Regions from separate parts of the Neopoerus faecalis genome, predicted to be linked through region 2. Evidence: predicted binding sites of a transcription regulator. Region 2 holds the regulator's gene; each other region holds the start of a gene.

Region 1 (8,129 bases), on a different contig from region 2:
GCGGCCAACGGACACGATGTAATCGGCGCCGATGAGGTCCACCAGCTTCTTGGCGGCCTTCACCACCTCGGTAACGTCGGTGTGGATGTCCTCAGCAGTCAGAGTGAAGTTGGGCTTCACGATCTCCACAGCGTTGGCCTTGGCCTCGTCAAAGGCGTTCTTCTTCATAACGCCGGGACGGACAGTAGCCATGCAGGGACGGAAGCGGGGGCAGATGATGGTAGCCATCAGGTGACCGCCGAAAGCAGGACGGGTCATCTTCAGGTTACGGTCCTCCATATCCCACTTCATGGAGTCCACGTCCAGCGTGGAGCTCTCACGCAGGAACTGGATGTAGTTGGGAACATCCACGTCCAGGTGGGTGCAGTCAGCGCACAGGCCGGTGTGCAGACGGGCCGCGCAGCGGGGGCCCAGATCACGGCCGATGTTGGTGGCGCCGATCAGGAAAGCCTCGGGCTTCAGGTCCTCGATCACGTCGCAGATGACCTTGGCGTAGGCGTCGGTGGTGTAGGTAGCCAGCAGGGGGCTCTCGCAGACAATGACCTTGTCGGCGCCGTAGCCGCCCAGCTCCTTAGCGGCGGACTCAATGCCCTCGCCGCCCAGCAGCAGACCGCACAGGTTCACGCCCAGCTCGTCGGCAAGGTCGCGGCCCTTGGAGATCAGCTCGAAATCGGTGGGCATCAGCTTGCCCTCACGCTGCTCGCAGAACACCCATACATCCTTGAAAGCAGCGATATCAGCACTGTTGAAGTTAGACATAATTCTTCTATCCCCTTTCTCAGATGATGTGCTTGGCGGCCAGAATGCCGGCCAGCTTTTCGCAGGTGGCCTTGTCAGCACCCTCCAGCATCATGCCGGCACCCTTCTGGGGAGGCGTGAAGCTCTTGAAGATGTTGGTGGGAGAGCCCTTCAGGCCGATGGTGGTAGCATCGATCAGGGGATCGTCCTTCAGGTCCTCATAGCCCAGCGTGGTCAAGGGCTTGGAATAAGCCTCAAACACGCCGCCGACGCTCATGTAACGGGGCTCGTTGAGCTCCTTGATGCAGGTCAGCAGGCAGGGGGTGTGGACCTTGATGGTCATGTAACCGTCCTCCAGCATACGCTTGACGGTAATGGTATCGCCATCTTTCTGGATGTCGGCGGCGTAGGTAACCTGGGGCAGATGCAGCTTCTCGGCGATCTGGGGACCGACCTGCGCGGTATCACCGTCGATAGCCTGACGGCCGCACAGCACAACATCGTCCTTCTCCACGCCAATCTTGTTGATGGCGGCAGCCAGAATCTGAGAGGTAGCGTAAGTATCGGAACCGCCGAACTCGCGGGCGGAAACCAGATAGGCCTCGTCAGCGCCCATAGCCAGCGCCTCACGCAGCATACCGGCGGCGGGAGGGGGGCCCATGGTGACAACGGTGACCGGGCAGCCGGTGGCGTCCTTGATCTTCAGGGCGGCCTCCAGAGCATTCATGTCATCGGGGTTGGTGATGGTCTGCATGGAAGCACGGTTCAGCGTACCATCGGGGTTGACAGCGACCTTGCCGGAGGTATCGGGAACCTGCTTAATAGAAACAATAATTTTCATTTTAACCTTTACCTCCTTAAATTATTTCACGCCCAAGCGGCTGGAAATAACCATGCGCTGGACCTCAGAAGTACCCTCATAGATCTCGGTGATCTTGGCGTCGCGCATCATGCGCTCCACGGGATACTCACGGGTGTAGCCGTAGCCGCCGAACAGCTGCACGGCGCGGCGGGTCACATCGGAAGCGGCCTCAGCGGCAAACAGCTTGGCCATGGAAGCGTCCATGGAGTAATCCTCATGGTTCTGCTTCTTCATAGCAGCGGCATACACCAGATACTGCGCGGCCTGCATACGGGTGTGCATATCGGCCAGCTGGAACTGGGTGTTCTGGAACTGGCTCAGGCGGCGGCCGAACTGAACACGCTCCTGCGTATACTTAATGGCCTCGTTGACAGCGCCCTCGCCCAGACCCAGAGCCTGAGAGGCGATGCCGATACGACCGCCATCCAGCGTCTGCATGGCGATCTTGAAGCCCTTGCCTTCCTTACCCAGCAGATTCTCCTTGGGAACTACGCAGTCCTCAAAGATCAGATCGCAGGTGGAGGAGCCGCGAATGCCCATCTTCTTCTCGTGCTTGCCGGTAGAGAAGCCGGGGAAGCTCTTTTCCACGATGAAGGCGGAAATGCCGTGGTTGCCCTTGGTCTTATCGGTCATGGCGAACACCACGAAGGTATCGGCCACGTTGCCGTTGGTGATGAAGCACTTGCTGCCGTTGAGGACATAGTCACCATTCTCGTTCTTGACAGCGGTGGTCTGCTGGCCGGAAGCGTCGGTACCGGCGTTGGGCTCAGTCAGGCCGAAGGCGCCGATCTTGCGGCCGCTCAGCAGGTCGGGCAGATACTTCTTCTTCTGCTCCTCGGTGCCGTTCTCAAAAATGGGAGCGCAGCACAAAGAGGTGTGTGCAGAAACGATAACAGCAGTTGTACCGCAGACCTTGGCCAGCTCCTCCACGCACATGGCATAGGACAGAACATCGCCGCCGGCGCCGCCGTACTCCTTGGGGAAGTAGATGCCCATCATGCCCAGCTTCGCCATTTTCTCGACGGTCTCCATGGGGAAGCGCTCTTCCTCATCGATCTCCTCAGCCAGAGGCTTGACCTCGTTCTCGGCGAATTCCCGGTACATCTTGCGGAGCATCTGCTGCTCGTTTGTCAGATGAAAATCCATGATTCGATCCTCCTACAATTTCTTGTTCGGTTATTACAGTCCCCCGGGAGGGTGCCAAAGGGTTCCCTGACCCGAAGTAAGCAATACGAATGAACGTACCCGTGAAACACCATTGTCAGACTTTTAACAACAGCACTCAAAGAAATGCAACAGCGGGAGACCTCCCCTGTTGCGCTCTCGGAGCCTTTTATCACTGATACTATGTGAAAATTATAACGCAGCCTTGAAAGAAAGGCAAGGAAAAGCCTCTCGTTAAAAGCGACAAATTTTTTTGAAAAAACTGTCGCTTATGTAAAACCGTGAAATTTCCGTATCCCGGCGCTGATTTTGCTGCCACATTATGTACCGTTTTACATGGAAAAAAGAGCGTGCGTAGAAAATCTACGCACGCTCTTTTTTAAGTAAAAATCAGTTCATGATCAGCAGCGCCATAGTGAGCACCAGAAACACCGCGCCGAACCACTTGGTCGCGCGGGCCAGCTTAGCATCAATGGTCCGAGCCTTGTTCTTGGCAAGGAAGGAATCAGCCACGCCGCCGATGGCGCCGGACAGGCCCTCGCTCTTGCCGGACTGGAACAGCACGATCAGAATGATCGCCAGACCGCAAAGCAACTGTAAAATCGTAACAGCAAGTTTCATAATGGAAAACCTCCAACATTCATTCGTGCGTACAGGCACAGGAAATCATTTTACAGAATGAAATCATACCACAATCCGTGTACCATTTCAAGTACAAATTTCAAAATGTCCGCACTCTTTTCTCTTGGCAAAAATTTTGCCAGTGTATAGAACAAATGTTTGCATTTTCGGTTCTATTATGCTATACTGATGCCAGAAAATTCCCGGCCTGTCAGGCAGCGCCGGTCAGGAGGTACATTCATGCTCTCCAATATGCAGCAGAAAATTTACGATTACATCGCCGCCTGCATCCATGAACAGGGCTATCCCCCCTCTGTCCGGGAGATTGGCGAGGCCGTAGGGCTGAAGTCCCCGTCTACCGTCCACTTCCATCTGAAAAAGCTGGCGGATCTCGGCGTCATTGAGATTGGCGCGGGCAAGGGCCGTGCCATCAGCCTGACGCATCCCGCCCCTGCCGCGCCGGAGATAGACGAAACGCCTGCCGGAAAGGTCCCCATTGTGGGAAATGTGGCTGCCGGCAGCCCCATTCTGGCGCAGGAATGTATTGAGGATTACCTGACCTTTGATACCGGTCGCCTCGGCGACACACACTTTGCGCTGCGGGTCCGGGGAGAATCCATGCTGAACGCCGGAATTCTGCCCGGCGATCTGGTGGTAGTGCGCCAGCAGCAGACCTGTAACCAAGGCGAGATCGTGGTGGCCATGATCGACGATGAGGCCACAGTCAAGCGCTTTTCCCGCAAGGGCGGCCATGTCTGGCTGCTGCCGGAAAATGACGCCTACTCCCCGATTGACGGTACCTACGCTCAGATTCTCGGCAAGGTTGTGGCCGTGGTGCGGCAGTATTGAGTCATTTTCCGGCGGAGCGGTACAGCACTCCTTCCTGCGGTTGAATTCCGCCAAGGATCAGCAGCTCCTCCACCGTAACAAGCCAATACCCCTGCTCCTCCAGCGTGTCCACGATCTGAAGCGCCGCGTCTACAGAGGTGGAGTAAATATCGTGCAGCAGAATGATATCTCCAGGCTGCACCGCCTCCAGCACGGCCCGTACCACCTTGTCCGTATTGCGGCTTTCCCAGTCCCGTGGGTCTACGGACCAGTGCACCATAGGCACCGTGATTCCGGCCTGTACCGTCGGCGCCACAAGGCCATATGGTGGGCGCAGCCAGCAGCTTTCCGTGCCTAAAATGCCGCAGATGGCCCGCTGAGCCTCCTCGATGTCGGCCAGCTGCCCGGCCGCGTCGCTGCCATCCAGCCGGATATGGCTGTAGGTATGATTTCCGATTTGGTGCCCCTCTCTCTGCATCCGTAGAACAAGGTCCTCATTACCCGCCAGCCGCTCCCCCACCAGAAAAAATGTCGCGCTGGCCCCCCGCTGCCGCAGGCCATCCAGCAGGCGGGCCGTTGTATCCCGCCGAGGTCCGTCATCAAAGGTCAGCGCCACGTACTTCGGCTCTGCCGAAATTTCGGCCGGTGCTGAGGCCGGAACACCCGTCACCTCGGCGGCAGACTCTATGAAAATCAGCATCAGCAGATAAATAAAAATTGACAGCAGTTTTTGCATTCCTATCGCTCTTTCTTCCCGTATTCAGACATAGTTTATGCCTGCGCGGGAAAATTACTGTTGTCAAATGCAGAGAAACCATGAAAAATCAGGCAGCGGTTGTTTTTTCTTTTTTCATGAAAAACAGGACAGGCACAAAAATCTCTGTGCCTGTCCTGTTTTTTGCTGCGGATTTTCAATTTTTTGATAAACCGTTGATCAAAGTGGATTTCTCTGGTACAGCAGCGTATTTCCGTTTATATCATAAAAGGTAATGCTTCCTGCATTGACGGGCAGAACGATTGCAAAGGGCTTCCTGCTGTCAATATCCAGCACTTGAACTTCGTTTCCGTCATCAATTTCTGCCCGTGCCGCCTGTTGCCGGTTCATGGAAATAAACGCCTGCTCCTTGTATCCCTCCACTGTGCACGCCAGAATTTCCTTATCTACACTCGAAAGGTTTCCCCCGTCGCAAAAGAAATAGCCAAAGGAAAGTCCGGGACGATTCAAACGAATGGTCCGTCCGCTCCTGCGGATACGCAATATAGGCCGCCATTGTGTTGGAAACACTTCCGTCAACAGTCCAATCGGCCTGTATTTTTGATGAGCCGCGGATATCCGTCTCCAGTTTGGCAGCCGCTATGCCTATATCATGACGGGAATAAAGAAAAACGGCAAATAACGCGCATATCAGAGCAAGTCCCGATATGACCCTATACAAGCTTCGTTTCATTTTGCTATGTCCCACAAAATCAACTCTTATGGATAAAAGCATAACATAATACCCTCATGCCGGTTGCAAGGATTTGTGAGAAATCAAAGCCACACGAGTACATTTGCTGTTAGCATAACCAGCCGCAAAAAGGCAGGCACCGATGCGAAATCGGTGCCTGCCTTTTATTCTTTTAAGGGATACCTGCCGTGTTTGAACAGAGGGCTTTTCGCCTTAAATCTCCTCCAGCGTGGCTTCCTTTTCCTCAACTGTCTCGTCGGGCACAAGCTGCTCGGCAAAATCGTGGTATGCCTGCAGACCGGTACCGGCGGGAATCAGCTTGCCGATGATGACATTCTCCTTCAGGCCCACCAGATGGTCCTTCTTGCCCTTGATAGCGGCCTCGGTCAGAACCTTGGTCGTCTCCTGGAAGGAAGCAGCGGACAGGAAGGAATCGGTGGCCAGAGACGCCTTTGTAATACCCATCAGCAACTGGGTCGCCTGCGCGTGGCGCAGAGGCTCGCCCTGCTCGTTGGTCTCGCCTGCCGCGTTGCGGCGGTCGATTTCCTCATTGGCGGCGTCAAATTCCAGAACGTCCACCATAGAGCCATCCAGCAGCTTCGTGTCGCCGGAATCCTCCATACGAACTTTTCGCATCATCTGGCGGACAATGACCTCAATGTGCTTATCGTTGATGTCAACGCCCTGCTGACGGTACACACGCAGGACCTCTTGGATGAGGTAGTTGTACACTGCGTCATTGCCGCGGATGCGCAGGACCTCGTGGGGGTTCAGTGCGCCGTAGGTGAGCTGGGTGCCCTTTTCAATGACATCGCCATCCTTCACCTGCAGACCCGTGTGAGGCACGGCGTAGGTGCGGGTGTCTCCGTCCGGCGCGGTGATGATGATGTTCAGCAGGCTGCCCTTGGTAGCCTCCTCGAACTTCACGGTGCCGCCGATCTCTGCCAGCGTGGCCATACGCTTGGGCTTCCGGGCCTCGAACAGCTCCTCAACACGGGGAAGGCCCTGCGTGATGTCGCCGCCGGCCAGACCGCCGGTATGGAAGGTACGCATGGTCAGCTGGGTACCGGGCTCGCCGATGGACTGGGCTGCGATAATGCCGACTGCCTCGCCGGGGCCGACAGGCTGCTGCGTGGCAAGGTTCATGCCATAGCACTTGGCGCACACACCGCTGTGGGCCTTGCAGGTCAGAACAGTGCGGATCATGACAGTGGGATACTCGTCCTTGGCCGGGTCGAAGGCACACACATCGCCCTCCCGGGGATTGAGCTGGACCCATGCACGGCTCTCCATGAGCTTGGCATCGTCTTCGGTCATCATCTTGCTGTTGGGAATCAGGACCTCACGGGTCTCGGGGTCCACAACATCGCCCACGAGGAAGCGGCCCCGGACACGGTCGGAGAACTTCTCAATGACCTGACCGTTCTCACTGATACGGGAGACCTTGATGCCGTGAGTCACGCCGCAGTCCTGCTCGCGGATGATGACGTCCTGAGAGACGTCCACCATGCGGCGTGTCAGATAACCGGAGTCTGCGGTACGCAGAGCGGTATCGGCCAAACCCTTACGGGCGCCGCGGCTGGAAATGAAGTATTCCAGAGCGGTCAGGCCCTCGCGGTAGTTTGCCTTGATGGGGATTTCGATGGTCTTACCAGCGGTGTTTGCGATCAGGCCGCGCATACCGGCCAACTGACGAATCTGCTTCATGGAGCCACGGGCGCCGGAGTCCGCCATCATGAAGATGGGGTTGTAGCGGTCCAGATTCTCCTGCAGAGCGGTGGAGACCTCGTCGGTGGTCTTCTCCCAGACCTGCACCACCTGCTTATAGCGCTCATGGTCGGTCATAAAGCCCATCTTGTACTGGTTTTCGATGTCCACCACCATCTGCTCGGACTGATGGACCAGCTCGTACTTCTTGGGCGGGATGGTCATATCCGCGATGGAAACGGTGATGGCGGCAATGGTGGAATTATGGTAGCCGGTGGCCTTGATGGCATCCAGCACCTCAGAGGCCACGGTGAAGCCGTGCTTGTTGATGGTGCGGTCAACGATCTGGCCCAGTTGCTTCTTACCGCAGGTAAAGGTGATCTCGTAGTCGCAGATGTGGTCGGGATCGCTGCGGTCCACGAAGCCGAGGTCCTGCGGGATGTTCTTGTTGAAAATGATACGGCCGGGGGTGCCGGGAACCACACGGGTAATCTTCTCGCCGTTGACCTCCAGCGTACGGCGCACCAGAAGCGGGCAGTGGGGCCCGATGATGCGCTCGTTGTAGGCCATAAGAGCCTCATCCTCGCTGGCATACACATGGATGGGCTTGAAGGTCGCGGGCTTCTGGCCCTTTTCCAGCGCGGCGTTGGCCGCAAGGAACTCATCAGCGTCCACAATGCTCTGAGCGGGAAGGTTCGTATCGCCGGCGTCCTCGCACCAGATGTTCTCCGCGCCGATCTCCGCCTTGCCCATGCGGTCCA
Region 2 (8,129 bases):
TCCGAGCGCATTTCCCATAGCTCCATAAGCCAGTATTTATCCTTGCCGCTATCAATGGCCATCCGGGCCGTATACAGCCGCCGGAGCTGGCTCCCCAACGCAGCTAAAATGACGATGGGCTCCTCCTGCATTTTCAGTAGGTCGCCTAAAATGGCGGCAGCTTTATTGTAATCGCTCAGGGCCACAGCGTCCGTCATCTTGAAAATCTCCGCCGACAGCACCGGGTCCGCCACGGCGTCAATATCCCGCTGGGTAATGGTGTCCCCCTTGGCATAGGCGCCGATCTTGGAAATTTCCTGTGCAAGCCCAGTCATTAAACCGCCGCAGAGGAAGATAAGATACTCCGCTGTTTGGCGGTCGATCTGCTTTCCCAGTGCCCGGAAACGCCGCGCGATCCACGCGGTCAGGTCCGAGGTGTCCTGCGCCTTGAACTCCACCACGGTCACATGGTCATCCATGGCCTTGCACAGCTTTTTCACCGTTTTATTCTGCTTGTAGGCCACCGTATCGTACACGAATACAACGCAGCAATACTCCGGCAGATCGTTCAGCAGCGCAATCAGCCGCTCCCGCTGGTCCTCCCCCAATTTATAGATGTCCCAGTCCGTGACCACGATCAGCGTCCGCTCCGCCAGCATGGGCATGGCCTCCGCCATCTCCGTCAGGCTCTGAGCGGTCAGGTCCTTCCCCTCCAGCGCGTGATAGTTGAATTCCTCAAACCCCGCCGGGACCAGTGCCTTCCGCATCTGTCCCAGATAATATTCCCGGAGATAACTCTCCTCCCCGTAAAAAAGGTAGGCATTGCCAAGGGCATTCCCGTCCTTCAGGTCGGTCTTCAGCTTTTGATAAGCCTCGTTTTTCGTACTTTTCTTCGCGTATGCCATAACTGCTCCTATTGAAATGAAAAATACACGTTTCCGTGCCGGTCCGTCCGATAAATAGCGCAGCCCGCCCGGGCCAGCCGCCGCAGGGTGTCCTCCGCCGGATGGCCGTAGGAATTGCTGCCGACGCTGATGACCGCCAGCTCCGGTGTCAAGGCACGCAGCAGCTCTGCCGAGGTGGAATCCTTGGAGCCGTGGTGTCCCGCCGCCAAAACCTCGATGTCCGGCAGATCATAACGTTCAATGAGCTTTTTCTCCGTGGCCCGGTCCATATCGCCGGTGATGAGGAAATCCCCCTCCCCGGCTGACGCCAGCACGGACAGCCCCAGTTCGTTGCTGCCGCTTGTCCCCAGCGGCGGAAATACCGTCAACTCCGCGTTGCCGAAGGGCAGAATGGTCTGCTCCGCCGCAACCTCTACCGCAACGCCGTACTGCGCTGCCAACGCTAAGATTTCCGTCTGGGCGGCGCTGTTTTCCGGCGTTTCCGGCACCATCAGTATCTCCACGACGATGCGGGTCAGCAGATGGGCGAAGCCGTTAATATGGTCATCGTCAAAATGCGTCAGGAGCACCCGCTCCACGGAGCGGCAGCCCATGCTCAGCAGCATATCTGCCGTATCGCACCCGGCATCCCGCCATGAATTGCCGCTGCCGCAGTCCACCACGGCAAAATGCGTCCCGGATTTCAGAACGATGCTCTGTCCCTGTCCCACATCCACGGCCACTGCGTCCATACGGTGGGTAAAGCGCAGCTCACCCAGCCGAATCGCTGTCACTAACGTCAATACGGCCATGCCCGCCGCCACGGCGTACTTCCGGCGGCTTCTGGGCCTCAGGAGCCACGCCGCGGCAAACAGAACATACAAAAACACCAGCCAATATTTTAAATAGGGATTGTCAAAATAAACCGCGTGGTATGGCAGCGCCACCAGCGCGTGACACACCCAAAGGAGATAGCGGATTCCCAGTCGAGGCACCAGCCCCACCAGTCTTCCCAGCGGCAGCCACAAAAAGCTCACCAGCACCGCCGCAAGGCCCGCCGCGAATACAACGCCTACCGCCCACAGGCACAGCAGATTGCTCAAAACAGATACAAGGGAGATTGTCTTAAAGTAGTACGCGCTTACCGGCGCGGTCAGCGCCAGACAGCCCACGGTTGTGGAAAGACTTGCCGCGATGACCGTAAAGATACGCCCGTGCTTCTTCTCCCCCGCCAACAGACGGTAAAGCCCCGGTGTCAGCCAGAGCAGCCCCATCACGGCCCCGAAGGAAAGCTGGAGGCTGACGGACTTTGCCGCAAAGGGATTCTGCGCCAAAATGAGGAACAGCGCCGTTAAAAGTGCCGTAGGCGGATCGTTTTCCCGGCGGAACAGCGGCGCGGCGGTCAGCAGACTCAGCATGACGCAGGCCCGCACCACTGAGGGCGAGCCTCCGGCCAGCACCGCGTAAAACGCCAGCACCGGAATGGCCACGGCGGCAGTCAGTCTGCGGCGGTGCCGCCCGGTGAGAAAGGCCACCAGCGCAAGGAGATATGCACAGTGCATTCCGCTGACCGCTAAAATATGGTACACACCGGCCTCGGACAAATCCACATCCGCCTGTGCCGACAATCCGCCCTTCTGCCCCGTCAGCAACGCCAGCAAAAAGCCCGCATTGTCGCCGCCAAACAACGTGCGAATCCGTGCCTGCATAGCGTGTCCCAACCGGACCGGCCACCACCGGGGAGAGCTTTGACTCCCCGCACTGAAGCGGGGTGTTCCCCGGCTGTAGGCCATCAGGAACACACCCTTGGAGTTGAACACCGTCACATCATCGTCCCGAATCCGGGAGGCACTTTGCAGATAGACGTCCTCCGTCATCCGCTGCCCGGGACAAAGCTGCAAAAGCGGCGAATCGCCGTAATAGACGAGCTTTCCCGGCAGCCCCTCTGCCCGCACCGTCACCTTGGCGCCGAAACGGGTCTCCGTGGGATAGTCCGTCAGCGTCATGGTCAGTGTTTGCCGGGTGGCCGCCAGCGCCTCCATCGGCGCGCTGACCTGCCGGATATACAGCCAGTCCCACCCCAGCGCCAATGCCGCGCCCACAAGGCAGAGTACCGCACGCTTCCGCTGCGGCGCGGGCAAAAGCAGCGTAAGTACGCCTGCGCCGATACACGCAAGCCCCACCGGCAGCAGCCAGTCCACTGCCAACAGATATTGCGCGGCAAATATTCCGGCGGCAAAGCCGCCGCAAAAAACAGCCAGTCTTCTCATTTCACGAACTTCTGCTCCGTCCGCCCCGCTTACCGTACCCGTGCTGCTCCGGTCCTGCTTTCACAACCCCACGTCACCCACGGACCTTTGCCCCTACTGCACTTCAGCCATTGAATACTGTCTCTCCGGCAAGCGCTGGTTTCTTCCCATAGAATTAATTTATGATAGCACATTTTTCACGGGGCTTCCACCCTTTTCTATACAGTGCGTCCGTGTTCGTTAAGTTCCCGTTAAATTCATGGGTCATACTATAGAGCGCCGTACCGCATTCTTGTGCATATTGCTGTTTTTCGCTCTGTTTTTAGCAGTTAAAAATGGTTGAGCTGTGAATATTGACATTATATTCGTAAAATTTCTGTGAAGTTTTTTCTTGACACCTCTCTCTTCGTAGAATACGTAGGTTACGTAGTAGAGGTCTGCTTTTTGCAGTCCCCAAAAAATGTAAGGGAGATTTAGTATGAAAAGAATTTTTGCTACCCTTCTTGCGCTGACTCTGGCTCTGAGCCTGACCACCTGCTGGAGCTCGTTCTGGGGCGGTCTTCTCAGCTGCATTTCCCTGTACTTCTTTGCCCCCATGCTGGCCCAGTTGGCGCTGAAGTTCATGTCCGCCGAATACTTCTGGCTGAGCCTGTTCGGCCTGACTATCATCGCGGGCGTTTCCAGCAAGTCCATGGTCAAGGGCCTCATGTCCGGTGCACTGGGCCTGCTGCTGTCCACCATCAGTCTTGACCCCATTCTCGGTACCAAGCGCTTCATGTTCGGCCAGTCTTTCCTTGCCGAAGGCATCAACACCACCTGCGCCCTTATCGGCCTGTTCTCCATGTCTCAGGTCTTCATTCTCATGGAGGCCAAGATCAAGGAGCGGGCCAAGGTCACGAAGTTCTCCGACAAAATTTGCCTGACCCGGGAGGAGAAGAAACGGCTGGCCCCCATGGTCATCCACAGTTGGCTCATCGGCAACATCATCGGCATCCTCCCCGGTGCCGGTGCCTCCATCGCCTGCTTCATGGGCTATAACAACGCCAAGCAGTTCTCCAAACACAAGGAGGAATTCGGCCACGGCAGCATTGGGGGCGTGTGCGGCTCCGAGGCCGCCAACAACGCCGTTACCGGCGGCTCCCTCATTCCTACCCTGACGCTGGGTATCCCCGGCGAGTCCGTGACCGCAGTGCTGATGAGCGGCCTTATCATTCAGGGCCTTCAGCCCGGTCCCGAGCTGTCCACCAAGTATGCCGACATGACTTACACCTTCTTCGCCGGCTTCGTGCTGGTGCAGTTCTTCATGCTGTCCATCGGTACCATGGGCTGCCGGGCTTTCGCCCAGATTCCCCGCCTGTCCGATGCTATCCTCATTCCCTGCGTCGCGGTGCTGTGCTTCGTCGGCTCCTACGCCATCAACAAGAACTTCAAGAATATGGTGGTCATGCTGATTTTCGGTGTGATCGGCTATCTCATGCGGAAGTTTGACCTGAACACCGCCGCCGTGGTGCTGGCCCTGATTTTGGGGCCCATCGGTGAAAAGGGCCTCCGGAACGCACCCCGCAGCTCTCAGGGCAATATCTCCGTACTGTTCTCCTCTCCCGTGTGCTGGGTGCTGATCTGCCTGTGCATCATCGGCATCTTCTCCCCCATCTTCATGTCCAAGTTTGAAAAGAAGGTCACCGGCGGCGAGGAAATTCAGTCCGATACCTGAATGTACAGCCGTATTCCCCAATCCTATTCATCCCCTGGCGCAGAATGCGCCGGGGGATGCTTTTTTCGTCCAGCTCCGCCATGGATGAGCGGCAGCAGAAATAACCGGTCAAAAACGGACATCCTCCGCTTTTTCCACTGCTGTCACGATTTTTCAAAAAATGATTGTTAAAAAAATTGACAAGTCCGCCATTTTATTCTAAACTAAGACTATAAAATATTGAGAGCCCCTATATAATAGCCGCTCCCTTGCCGCAAAAGCGGTTATCTTTTTTTGAACAGGTGATCAGAACATGAAAAAAGAGAATATCTCGGATGCCGTCATTCGCCGCCTGCCCCGGTATTACCGGCAGTTGACTGATCTTTGCAGCCGCGGTATTATCCGTACCTCCTCCCACTCTCTCGGACAGGAAATGAACATCACAGCCTCTCAGATTCGTCAGGACTTTAGCTGCTTCGGCGAATTCGGCCAGCAGGGCTACGGCTACAACGTGGAGGAGCTTCGCGCCGAAATCGGCCACATTTTAGGCGTGGACAATGACCATCATCTCATCATGATCGGCGTAGGCAATCTTGGCCGGGCACTGCTGAATAACTTCCCCTTTGAAAGCAGCGGCTTCACGGTGGACGCCTCCTTTGATGTTGATGCCGACATTATCAACACTGCCATCAACGGCGTTCCCGTTTACTCCGTCAACGATCTGGAGCAGTACATCAAGCGCCACACCATTGATGTTGTGGTGCTCACCGTGCCGCAGTCCGTGGCACAGGATATGGCTGCCCGCCTCATCAGCCTTGGCATCAAGGGCTTTTGGAACTTTACCAATGTGGAGCTTTCCAGCAGCGAGCCGGATGTGAAATTTGAAAACATCCACTTTGCCGACAGTCTCCTGACCCTGAGCTACCGAATCGCCAACCGCTGAGAGGAGAACCGCAGATGAAAAAGCGTTTTCTGCCGCTGTGTCTGGGTGCCGGACTGGCCGCTATCGTTTGGGCCGCTGCCGCGGGCGGCGGTGTTGATGACCCGCTGGCCTCCCTCTCCTACCTCAACGGCACCTTTACTGTTGCTGTAGACAAAAGGGTGGACGCAGCGCTGGACGCCTCCGACGCCCTGCTGCGTGAGCGGGCGGAAAATGGCGAGACCGCCGGCTCCGCCGCGCTGTGGCAGGAGGTCCGTCTGAAGGAGGGCGACGCCCTTCAGGGCGTTACCGGAACCGGAGCGCTTCTGCTGGCTGGCAGTGCACAGGTCATCTATGCCTCCGGCGCTGTGGTGGATGTCACCACCGGCAGCGTTGTTCCCGACGGCGCGCCGCTTTCTGTGGGACACCGCTATCTTGTCGCCGAGGATACCTCCGCCGCCTTTACCGTCACCTCCAAGACCGCCGTGCTGGACTATCAGGGGCAGTCCGCCTTCACCTATTCCGACCGGCCGGACTACAACGCCATGGCCGCTGCTCTGAAGTCTCTGCATCTTTTCAAGGGCACCTTTACCGGCTGCGGATCGGGCTATGATTTGGAGGCGGCCCCCACCCGGCTTCAGGCCCTTATCATGTTCATCCGTGTTCTGGGTGAGGAGGATCAAGCGCTTGCGTGGTCCGGCACAACGCCCTTCCGGGATATTGAAAAGGGTTCTCAGGCGGAGCGCTACGTGGGCTACGCCTATGAAAAGGGCTACACCAACGGCTACACCGCCACCTCCTTCCGGCCTGCCGGAGCGGTCAACGCCTATCAGTACACGGAGTTCGTTCTCCGGGCCATGGGCTACAGCTCCGCCTCCAATACTGACCTTGCCTCTACGCTGATTCGGGCAGTCAGCGCCGGTGTGCTGACAATGGGTGAGGCGGCACAGCTCCAAGCGGATACCTTCCTCCGGGCGGAGCTGGTGTACATCTCCTACTATGCGCTGGAGGCCGAGCTGCCCAGCGGCGAGGAAACGTTGGCGGACCGACTCATGGACTTGGACGTTTTCACCCGCAGCGAGTGGCGCAGCGCCCGGGAACTGGTTTCCACAGAGCGCCTTTAAATTCCGCCGCACCATCTCCACAGGACCGCATACTATGGATTGAGGCCGGCTCAACGGTCTACATCTCAATCTCATAGGAGGTTCCGATATGTGCTGTAATAACGGTTGCGGTGGTGGCGGCGGGAACTGCTGCTGGCTCATCATTCTGCTGATTATCATCTGGTGCTGCTGCGGCGGTGGCTGGGGCGGCTGCGGCTGCAACAACGGCTGCAATAACGGCTGCGGCTGCTGATTCTCTGAAATAGCAGCGACCCCCGCGCCTTTTGGCGCGGGGGGCTACTGCTTTTACACTCTGTTCAGCCGCTGGTCATCAGCGCAGATACCACCGACAATCACGCGCATCCGTTGTCCGCACGAGTTCCGCTATGCTGCCGTGGCTTTTGAGGTTACGGACCTTCTGCGAAAACTTATCATCATTTCTGTCGCTGAGAATTTCGCAGTCCTCCCCATCAGGCCGCATCTGCTGGCGGACTGCATCAATCAGCTCCGAGGTATGGATTCCCGGCCGGTTTCCAATGATTTCCAGCGCAACAGGCGCAATTTCTCTTTCTGTATAAAAGCTCATCATGACCACCCTTCCGCATAGCTGTCTATGGCGGGCTTCCCGCCGTCCTCATGCAGATTCTACCATAAAGGACAGGCCGCCGCAACTAAAATCTGCGTTCAGATGTCTCGATTCGCCTCAAAATCCCATTGTAGGGAAATATAAAAAATATTCTTCTCAAATCCGCGCCAGTATGGTAGAATAAAGTAAAATGTGGTTGTGTGCGCTGGCGGACATTTCTATTCCCCCGGCGCGGTCTATCAGGAAAGGCGGAAAAGCGAATGCAGAGAGTCAAGTGCGAAGAATGCGGCAAGGTTTACAATTTTGACGTGGATGATTTCTGTCCCCGGTGCGGCGCCTTTAATCAGCCTCCCAAAGCCTCCGCTATCAACGCCGATGGCAGCGTGATTCGGCTGGATGGCATCAACGAGAAAAACCATGCCGGCTCCTTTGTTCACGAGGAGCTGCACGAGGAAAACCGGGAACGCCGGCGCATGGGGCTTTCCAAGGGTACGCGGCGTACCGCTCCCGCCAAGCCGCGTTTTTCCGCAGAGGCCACCCGGCCCACCGTTTCCCGCCCTGCCAAGCAGACAAATGCCTCCGGCAGTCCGGTAGGCGTGATCTTCAAGATCATCGCCGCCATCATCCTTCTCAATATTCTCTTCAGCTTCGGCAGCTTTTTCAGATATTTTCTATTCTGATGCCGCCCAAGCCACTGTAAGCCGTGTGCCGCGCCG
Region 3 (8,129 bases), on a different contig from region 2:
TCCGGCCCACAGCAGCAGTGGAAGCAGCAAAAAGCCGCAGAAAAAAGCGGCGGGAATCAGTCTCCGTTTCCGAAGCAGCACAAACACACCTCATCACCTCGTACAAGGCTATGTGCGGGTGCTTATCCATTATGTTGATTATAACGTTTTTTCGTCAGGAAAGCAAGCGCACTTCCAAACACCGCCGCATAGGATGGAACACGCGCATCCCGCGCACTATCCTATTCAAGAAGGGAGTCATCCCATTATGGAGAAACCCGATATGAAGCCTGCCGCCTGCGAAGCGGGTCAGGGTGCCTTGCCCGCCTGTGCGCCGCTGGCTTTCCCATATATTCCCATGCAGGGAAATAACCCCACACGCTTCAATCGAACAGAGGCTCTGAAAACCGGAACACTATTCCCCGGCCTCGACCTGCCTTTCAAGGCGGCGATTCAAGCAAGAACGCAGCTTCCGAACACGGCTCTGGTCGAGCTGATGGCGCTGGACTTTGCCGTAAAAGAACTGAACCTCTATCTCGATACACATCCGCAGGATCAGGAGGCTCTGAGCCTCTACGCCTCCTATATCAAGCTTGCCCAAGAGGGACACGAAAAATATATCAGCCAATATGGCCCGCTGACCAGTGAAAATCTGGTTCTGTCCGAAGGCTACACTTGGCTCAATGATCCGTGGCCTTGGGAGTTAGGAGGGAATGACTGATGTTTGTTTATGAAAAAAAGCTGCAATACCCGGTAAAGGTTGCAACACCGAATCCCAAGCTCGCCGCTGTGATCATTTCGCAGTATGGTGGCCCAGATGGCGAGCTGGGCGCTTCCCTGCGCTATCTTTCCCAGCGCTACTCCATGCCCTATCCCGAGCTCAAGGGTCTGCTGACCGATATCGGCACAGAGGAGCTGGGACATTTGGAAATAGTAGGTGCATTGGTCCATCAGTTGACCCGAAATCTGACCGAGGAGCAAATCCGAACCGCCGGGTTTGACACGTACTTCGTGGACCACACCACCGGTGTATTCCCGCAGTTTGCCTCCGGCTACCCCTGGTCCGCCGCAACAATGCAGGTCACCGGCGATACCATCGCCGATTTGACTGAGGACCTTGCAGCAGAACAGAAGGCCCGCGTAACGTATGACAACATTCTCCGTCTTTCCGATGACCCGGATGTCAATGACGTCATCAAGTTCCTGCGTGCCCGTGAGATCGTGCACTTCCAGCGTTTCGGCGAAGCACTGCAGTTAGCGAAGGACCGCTTGGATCAAAAGAATGTCTACTATCTCAATCCCAGCTTCGACAAATAACAAACAGCCCCGCCGCTTCTTTCGAACGGCGGGGCTTGTTTATAAACTCAGCGCTTATTGGACTGTCTCCAAATGTGCATCTGCTGCGCGGACTGCACCAGTTCCTCTCTGAAGTCGGGATGTGCAATGCCGATCAGGGCTTCTGCGCGCTCCCAAGTGCTCAGGCCCTTCAGGTTCACCATACCGTACTCCGTAACGATATAATGGATGCTGGAACGGGGGTCCGTCACAATGGAGCCGTTAGTAAGTGTGGGAACGATACGGCTCTTGACAGTACCGTCCTTACCGGTCACTGTAGAGGACATGCAAATGAAGCTCTTACCGCCCTTGGAGAGATAAGCGCCCATCACGAAGTCCAGCTGGCCGCCGGTGCCGGAAATATGCTTGAGGCCGGCAGACTCGGCGTTTACCTGACCAAAGAGGTCCATATCCACCGCGTTGTTGATGGAAATAAAGTTATCCAGCTGCGCAATGACCTGAACGTCATTGGTGTAATCCACAGGCGCGGCCATGACATCAGGATTCTCCTTGATGTAGTCATAGAGCTTCTGCGTACCGGCTGCAAAGGCATACACCTGACGGCCGCGGTCCAGCCGCTTGTTGAGGCCGGTGATCTTGCCCGCCTTCGCAATATCCACAAATGCGTCCACATACATCTCCGTATGCACGCCGAGATCCTTCAGATCGGATTCCGCAATGAGGGAGCCCACCGTATTCGGCATACCGCCGATACCCAACTGCAGGCAGGCACCGTTGGGAATCTCGTTGACGATCATCTCGGCGACCTTCCGATCCACATCGGTGGGAGCACCGGAGGCACCCATGCAGGCCACGGCGGGATCATCGCCCTCCACAACCATATCCACGTCACGAATGTTGATCTCCGTGCCGGTCAGGCCATAGACCCAAGGCATATTCTTATTTACTTCCACAATGATGGTCTTTGCGTGCTCCAGCATATCGCCCAGATGGGAAGCGGATACGGCAAAGCTGAAGTTGCCGTGAGCATCCATCGGCGTGACCTGAATCATCGCAACGTCCGTCTTGGCGTTTCCGTCACGATAGAAGCGGGGCAGTTCGGAATAACGCATGGGGCCAAAGAAGCCCATCCCCTTCGTGATGATCTTCCGGTCAATGCCGCTGCAATGCCAGGAGTTCCAAGTAAAGTGGTCACCGGCGTCATCCGCCTTGCATACCTCGGGCATCCACATGGTCACGCCGCCGTGAATCTTTACGTCAAACAGCTCGTCCTTACGGGCAGCCAGCGCCTTATCCAGCGCCACCGGCTGATTACAGCACCAGCCATAATCCACCCAGTCACCGGATTTGACAACCTTCACCGCCTCATCGGCAGTTGTCAGCTTTTGCTGATACATTTCCTGTACAGTCATTGTCATAACCTCCATATTCTTCTGCATAGATTCGCAAGATACTTCATCGTTAAAATCTTATCATATCATCAAACATATTGCAAGCAAAACGTGAAAAAAATAACAATATTTCACGAGTGCTCTCTGCCCATATCAATACTGCGTTTTTTGTATATATTGGGCAAACATAAAAAGGCGGCTTTCCCTATATGGGAAAGCCGCTTTTCTTAAATCGGATTACTCCTCAACAGCCTCATCATCGGCGGCGGGAGTCAGCAGAGCACGGATGGACAGGGAGATTTTCTTCTTCTCCTCATCAATGGCCGTGATCTTTGCCTCAACGATCTGGCCCTCAGAGAGTACATCCTCGGGCTTCTCGATACGGTGATCGGCAATCTGGGAAATGTGAATCAGGCCGTCAACGCCGGGAACCACCTCGGCAAAGGCACCGAAGGGCATCAGCTTGACAACACGGACCTCGGCCACATCGCCGACGCCGTACTTATTCATGAACACCTGCCAGGGATCGACGCTGTGATCCTTCGCGCCCAGAGAAATCTTGTGCTTCTCGGGATCAAAGGAGATGACATACACATCCATGGTGTCGCCAACCTTGCAGATCTCGGCGGGGTTCTTGATACGGCTCCAAGACAGCTCGGAGATGTGAACCATACCGTCCACGCCGCCGATATCCACAAACACACCGTAGCTGGTCATGGACTTCACGGTGCCGGTATAGTGCTTACCGACCTCGATGCTGCTCCAGATGGCCTCCTGAGCCGCCTTGCGGGCCTCATCGGTGACGCTGCGGATAGAACCGACCACGCGGCGGCGGGCACGGTTGACCTCCGTAATGCGAAGCTGAACCTTCTGGCCCTTCATGGCAGAGAGGTCGGCGCCGCGGGGCTGGCCGCTCTGAGAAGCGGGAACAAACACCCGGATGCCCTTGACAGACACCACGATGCCGCCCTTGTTCTCCTCCGTAACAGTGCCCTCCAGCACGGTCTTCTCCTCAACAGCGGTCTCGATATTCTCCCAGATCTTCTGGGCGTCCAGACGCTTCTTGGACAGCTCTGCATAGCCCTCCACATCATTGACGCGGACAACATAGGTCTCGACCTCGTCGCCCACCTTCAAAACGTCCTCGGGCTTGACATTGGGATCGTCGCTCAGCTCACTGAGCTTGATGTACGCATACTGCTTGGCACCAACATCCACCTGAACCTCAGTGGGAGTAATGCCCGTTACAATGCCGGTTACCTTCTCTCCTGTATTTAAAGTTTTGAAAGACTGATTCAGTAATTCCTCAAAGGACTCTTCCATGCCTTCCGTGGCCTTGATTTCTTCGCTCATCGTTGTTTTTACCTCCTTAATGATGCCCGCCGGTGTGGATGCGCCGGCCGTAAGTCCCGCAAGTGCACAGCCCGCAAAATCTGCCGCAGACAGCTCGTCCGCCCCCTCAATTTGAAGAACGCGTGAACAATTCTGCCGGCATATCTCTGCCAAATGCTGTGTATTTGCACTTTTACGGTCGCCAACCACTACCATCACATCCACCTTTGCGGCAATATCCGCCGCCTCGGTCTGACGCTTACGCGTAGCATAACATATTGTATCAAATATTTTCACATTTGTACACTGTTTTTTTAGGATTTTGCAGGAAGTTTCAAAAAGTTCACGAATACAGGTTGTCTGCGCCACCACCGTCACGGGTACGGACACATCAAAATCAGCGCCCTTGAGCCATTGCGTCAGCTCCTCCGGCCCCTGAAAGATCAGCGGATGGGCGCACCAGCTTGCCTCTCCCACCACCTCCGGGTGATGGGGCTCACCAATAATAATGACCTGACGCCCCTCCTGCTCGGCCTTGGATACCAGTTCCTGTATCCGAATCACGTTGGGGCAGGTGGCGTTTACACAGTGGACGCCCTGCCGCTCCAATGCGTCCAATACGCTCTTTAATTCTCCGTGGGAGCGAATCACCACCGTATCTCCGACTCCCAGCGTCTCCCGCTCCGTGGTCTTTTTGATGCCCCGGTCCGCAAGGTCACGCACCACATGGGCGTTGTGAATCAGGTCTCCCAGCATCCAGCAGCCGCCCGTCTCCGCCGCGGTCCGCTGCGCCAACTCCACAGCGCGCTTCACGCCATAGCAAAAACCGGCGCTTTCCGCTAAAATCACCTGCATAACGGCTTGCCTCCCACCTGCTGACCGCCCAGCGCATAGGCCCGGCGCAACAGTTCATCCGCGATCGCCTGCATTTCCTCCGCCGTACCGTGGCGGCCGGTAACACTGGGCGTATAAGGCTCCCCAATGATAATACGCGTCCGGTGGAACAGCTTTTTTTCTCCGTCCATAAACACTGGCACAAACACAGCCCCGGTACGCACGCCGATCACCGCCGCACCGCTGTGTGCATGGGCCGGAAGCCCGTCTGCCTTGCCGATGCCGTCGCGAATGACCGTTCCCTCCGGAAAAATCAGGAGATTTTGCCCGTCACGAATGGATTGAATGGCGGTTTTCACCGCCTGAATATCCGCGCCGCCCCGTTTCACGGGAAAGGCACCGCCAACACGAATGGCCCAGTTTAAAACAGGATTTCGGAACAACTCCTCCTTCCCCATAACCCGGAGCCGGTAGTCCCTTGGCAGCGCTGTTGCCAGCAAAATTGGGTCCCAATTACTGGAATGGTTCGCCACCAACAATGCACCGTGACGCGGAAGATACTCCAATCCCTGCACGGATACAGGGTGCAGCAAGCGTGAGATCAGCAGGGCCACTGTAAAAATCAGATTGAAGAACAGCCCGAAGGGCTCAATCACCTTGGCATTCTTCATCCCGCGGTCCTCTCCCGGATGATTTTGAGCAGTGCCTCACGGCTCTGCCCGAAATCCAGCTCCGTTGTATCCAGTAAAACTGCGTCCTCCGCCTTCCGCAGCGGTGCGGCAGCCCGGTGAGAATCGTTATAATCCCGCTGACGCATTTCCTCCAGCACCGTTTCAAAGGACTGAGGCGTTCCTCTCTCCTCCAGCTCACGGCAGCGCCGACGGGCCCGCTCCTCCAGTGATGCTGTGAGGAAAATTTTCACCGTTGCGTCCGGGAGCACCACGGTTCCGATATCCCGGCCATCCATGACCACGTTGTTCTCCCGGGCCAGCTTCCGCTGCATTTCAAGCAAATGCGCCCGGACCGCCGGATGGGCCGAAACTGCCGAGGCGTACAGCGAGGTTTCAGGCAGGCGTATCTGCTCCGTCACATCCTTACCGTTCAAGGTCATGTGCTGAAGCCCGTCCGCCCCATAGCACAACCCGATCTCTAAATCCGGCAGCATCGCCGCCACCGCAGCAGCGTCCTTCGGGTCCCGCTTATTGACAAGCGCGGCATAGCCAATGGTGCGGTAGATTGCTCCGGTGTCCACATATAAATAATCCAGCTCCTTGGAAACACTTTTCGCCAGTGTGCTTTTCCCCGCGCCGGAGGGCCCGTCAATCGCAATACTGATACTCAATGAACTTCTCTCCTTTTATTTTGCAGCGTCCGCTGCGGATAAACCGGCGACATAGCCGGTGGACCATGCGATCTGCAAGTTAAATCCGCCGGTATACGCATCCACATCCAGCAGTTCGCCCGCAAAGAACAATCCCTTTACACGCTTTGATTCCATTGTCTTTGGGTCAACCTCGCCGATTTTGACTCCTCCGGAGGTCACGATGGCGTCCGCCACCGGGCAGGGGCCTGTAATCTCCACTGGAAAATGCTTCAACGTTTCCAAAAGTGACATCCGCTGTTCCTTTGTAACGTCATGTACCTTTTGGCGTCCGGGGATACCGGACAGCTCAACCGCCACCGGAATCAGCTTCTGCGGCAGCAGATCATCCAAGGCATTCTGAAAGTCAGAATTGGCATATTTCGCAAAGTCCGACAGCAGCCGCTTATCCAACTGTGAAGACTCCAAAGCCGGTTTCAGGTCAATGGACAGCCGATAGCGCTTCTTATCAAAATGCCGCATATGAGCGGAGGCCGACAGAATCAGCGGCCCGCTGACGCCAAAATGGGTGAACAGCAGCTCTCCGAAATCCGTATACAGCTTCTTGTCATTTTCAAATACGGTCAGTCCCACATTCCGCAGGCTCAAGCCCTGCAGCCGCACACAGGGGATACCCGGCACCACAATACCCTGCAGAGGCACCAGTGATCCTCGCAGTGGCGTTACCGTATGCCCGGCCTCCGCCGCCATGCGGTGACCGTCCCCGGTAGAGCCGGTGGCGGGATAGCTGACGCCGCCGGTGGCCAACACCACTGCCGCCACCGGATAGAATTGCCGCTCTCCCCTTACGCCCTGAATTGCTCCGTTTTCGATTTCAAGCGCCTCTGCGCGGTCCCGGACGAGCTTCACCCGCAGCGCTTTGAGCCGCCGCTCCAAGGCCGCGCTGATGTCGAACGCCCGGTCACTGACCGGGAACACGCGGTTTCCCCGCTCCGTTTTCAGCGGAACGCCGAGCTTTTCAAAAAAGGCCATGGTATCCGCGCTGGAAAACCGGGAAAACACGCTGTAGAGGAACTTGCCGTTCTTCGGAATATTGTTCAGCAACTCCTCATTGCTGCTGTTGTTCGTCACGTTGCAACGGCCCTTGCCGGTAATGTTCAGTTTTTTTCCCAAGCGCTCATTCGGCTCCAGCAGCGTCACATGGCCGCCGTTTTCCGCCGCAGAAATGGCCGCCATCATACCGGCGGCGCCGCCGCCGACCACGATTATCTCTCTACTCATCATCCGAGCTCCCAAACACGCCATACTGGTTCCACAGACTCTCCAGCATGGAAAAGGTTTCTGCCACATCCGTTCCCATCCGCGTTGCGATTCCCACCAGCAGCGCGTTGATAAGCGACATGGGCGCTGTCATGGAATCAATAAAGGACAGCATTTCACTGGGGGCCAGCAGCGCCGTTTCCGACAGCTGGGCCACCGGGGACTGCCGCTGATCCGTGATGGCAACGATCTCAATGCCCCGGGATTTTGCAAACTTCACGGCATTGATCGTATCTGCTGAGTACCGGGGAAAGCTGATGGCAATCATCACATCCCCCTTTCCGCTGCGGAAAAGCTGCTCGAAAATCTCGCCTGCGGCGTTTGCCTGAACCAGCGACACGTTTTCCAGCATCATCTGCATATAAAAATAGAGATACCCCGCCAGATGCGTAGAGGACCGGGCGCCGAATATGTAAATGTGCTTGGCCGCCACAATGCGCTCCACAGCGGCGCGGAACTCCCCGCGATCCTCATTTACGGCGATTTGACGCAGATTTTCCATATCCGCCTGAATGACGCTCCCTAAAATATCATCGCCGTAGCTGTTTTCCGCTGCCTGAATCCGCTGGGTGGAGGTCAGGCGGCTTCTGGCCATCTCCTGCAGCGCCTTCTGCATGGAGGGATAACCGTCATACCCCAGCTCCGCGGCAAAACGG

What was found. Region 2 encodes Rex, which represses fermentation and respiration genes when NADH is low (regulators of the CRP and FNR family bind a similar motif). Its sites were predicted from a motif close to ATTGTTAANNNNTTAACAAT; they were not measured.
Region 1: PY311_RS08705 (acyl-CoA dehydrogenase) is a predicted target of Rex. The motif match lies at 2,858-2,877, and genes of this name have one in related genera.
Region 3: PY311_RS10785 (butyryl-CoA:acetate CoA-transferase) is a predicted target of Rex. The motif match lies at 2,775-2,794, and genes of this name have one in related genera.

Annotation. Positions count from the first base shown of each region.
Region 1 is NZ_JARFXX010000006.1:116,137-124,265, reverse strand. Features, by position in the region: gene acrA (acryloyl-CoA reductase electron transfer subunit beta) at 1-759, opposite strand, end outside; gene acrB (acryloyl-CoA reductase electron transfer subunit gamma) at 779-1,579, opposite strand; gene PY311_RS08705 (acyl-CoA dehydrogenase) at 1,601-2,746, opposite strand; gene secG (preprotein translocase subunit SecG) at 3,155-3,385, opposite strand; gene lexA (transcriptional repressor LexA) at 3,626-4,234, shown strand; gene PY311_RS08690 (polysaccharide deacetylase family protein) at 4,236-4,949, opposite strand; gene PY311_RS08685 (hypothetical protein) at 5,148-5,318, opposite strand; gene rpoC (DNA-directed RNA polymerase subunit beta') at 5,875-8,129, opposite strand, start outside.
Region 2 is NZ_JARFXX010000004.1:259,793-267,921, reverse strand. Features, by position in the region: gene holA (DNA polymerase III subunit delta) at 1-884, opposite strand, end outside; gene PY311_RS07130 (DNA internalization-related competence protein ComEC/Rec2) at 893-3,133, opposite strand; gene PY311_RS07125 (tripartite tricarboxylate transporter permease) at 3,591-4,826, shown strand; gene PY311_RS07120 (redox-sensing transcriptional repressor Rex) at 5,119-5,748, shown strand; gene PY311_RS07115 (S-layer homology domain-containing protein) at 5,763-6,848, shown strand; gene PY311_RS07110 (hypothetical protein) at 6,937-7,080, shown strand; gene PY311_RS07105 (hypothetical protein) at 7,159-7,416, opposite strand; gene PY311_RS07100 (hypothetical protein) at 7,674-8,093, shown strand.
Region 3 is NZ_JARFXX010000010.1:36,682-44,810, forward strand. Features, by position in the region: gene PY311_RS10770 (N-acetylmuramoyl-L-alanine amidase) at 1-81, opposite strand, end outside; gene PY311_RS10775 (spore coat protein CotJB) at 248-700, shown strand; gene PY311_RS10780 (manganese catalase family protein) at 700-1,296, shown strand; gene PY311_RS10785 (butyryl-CoA:acetate CoA-transferase) at 1,344-2,687, opposite strand; gene PY311_RS10790 (bifunctional 4-hydroxy-3-methylbut-2-enyl diphosphate reductase/30S ribosomal protein S1) at 2,904-4,853, opposite strand; gene PY311_RS10795 (lysophospholipid acyltransferase family protein) at 4,844-5,503, opposite strand; gene cmk ((d)CMP kinase) at 5,500-6,174, opposite strand; gene PY311_RS10805 (BaiN/RdsA family NAD(P)/FAD-dependent oxidoreductase) at 6,190-7,434, opposite strand; gene PY311_RS10810 (MurR/RpiR family transcriptional regulator) at 7,427-8,129, opposite strand, start outside.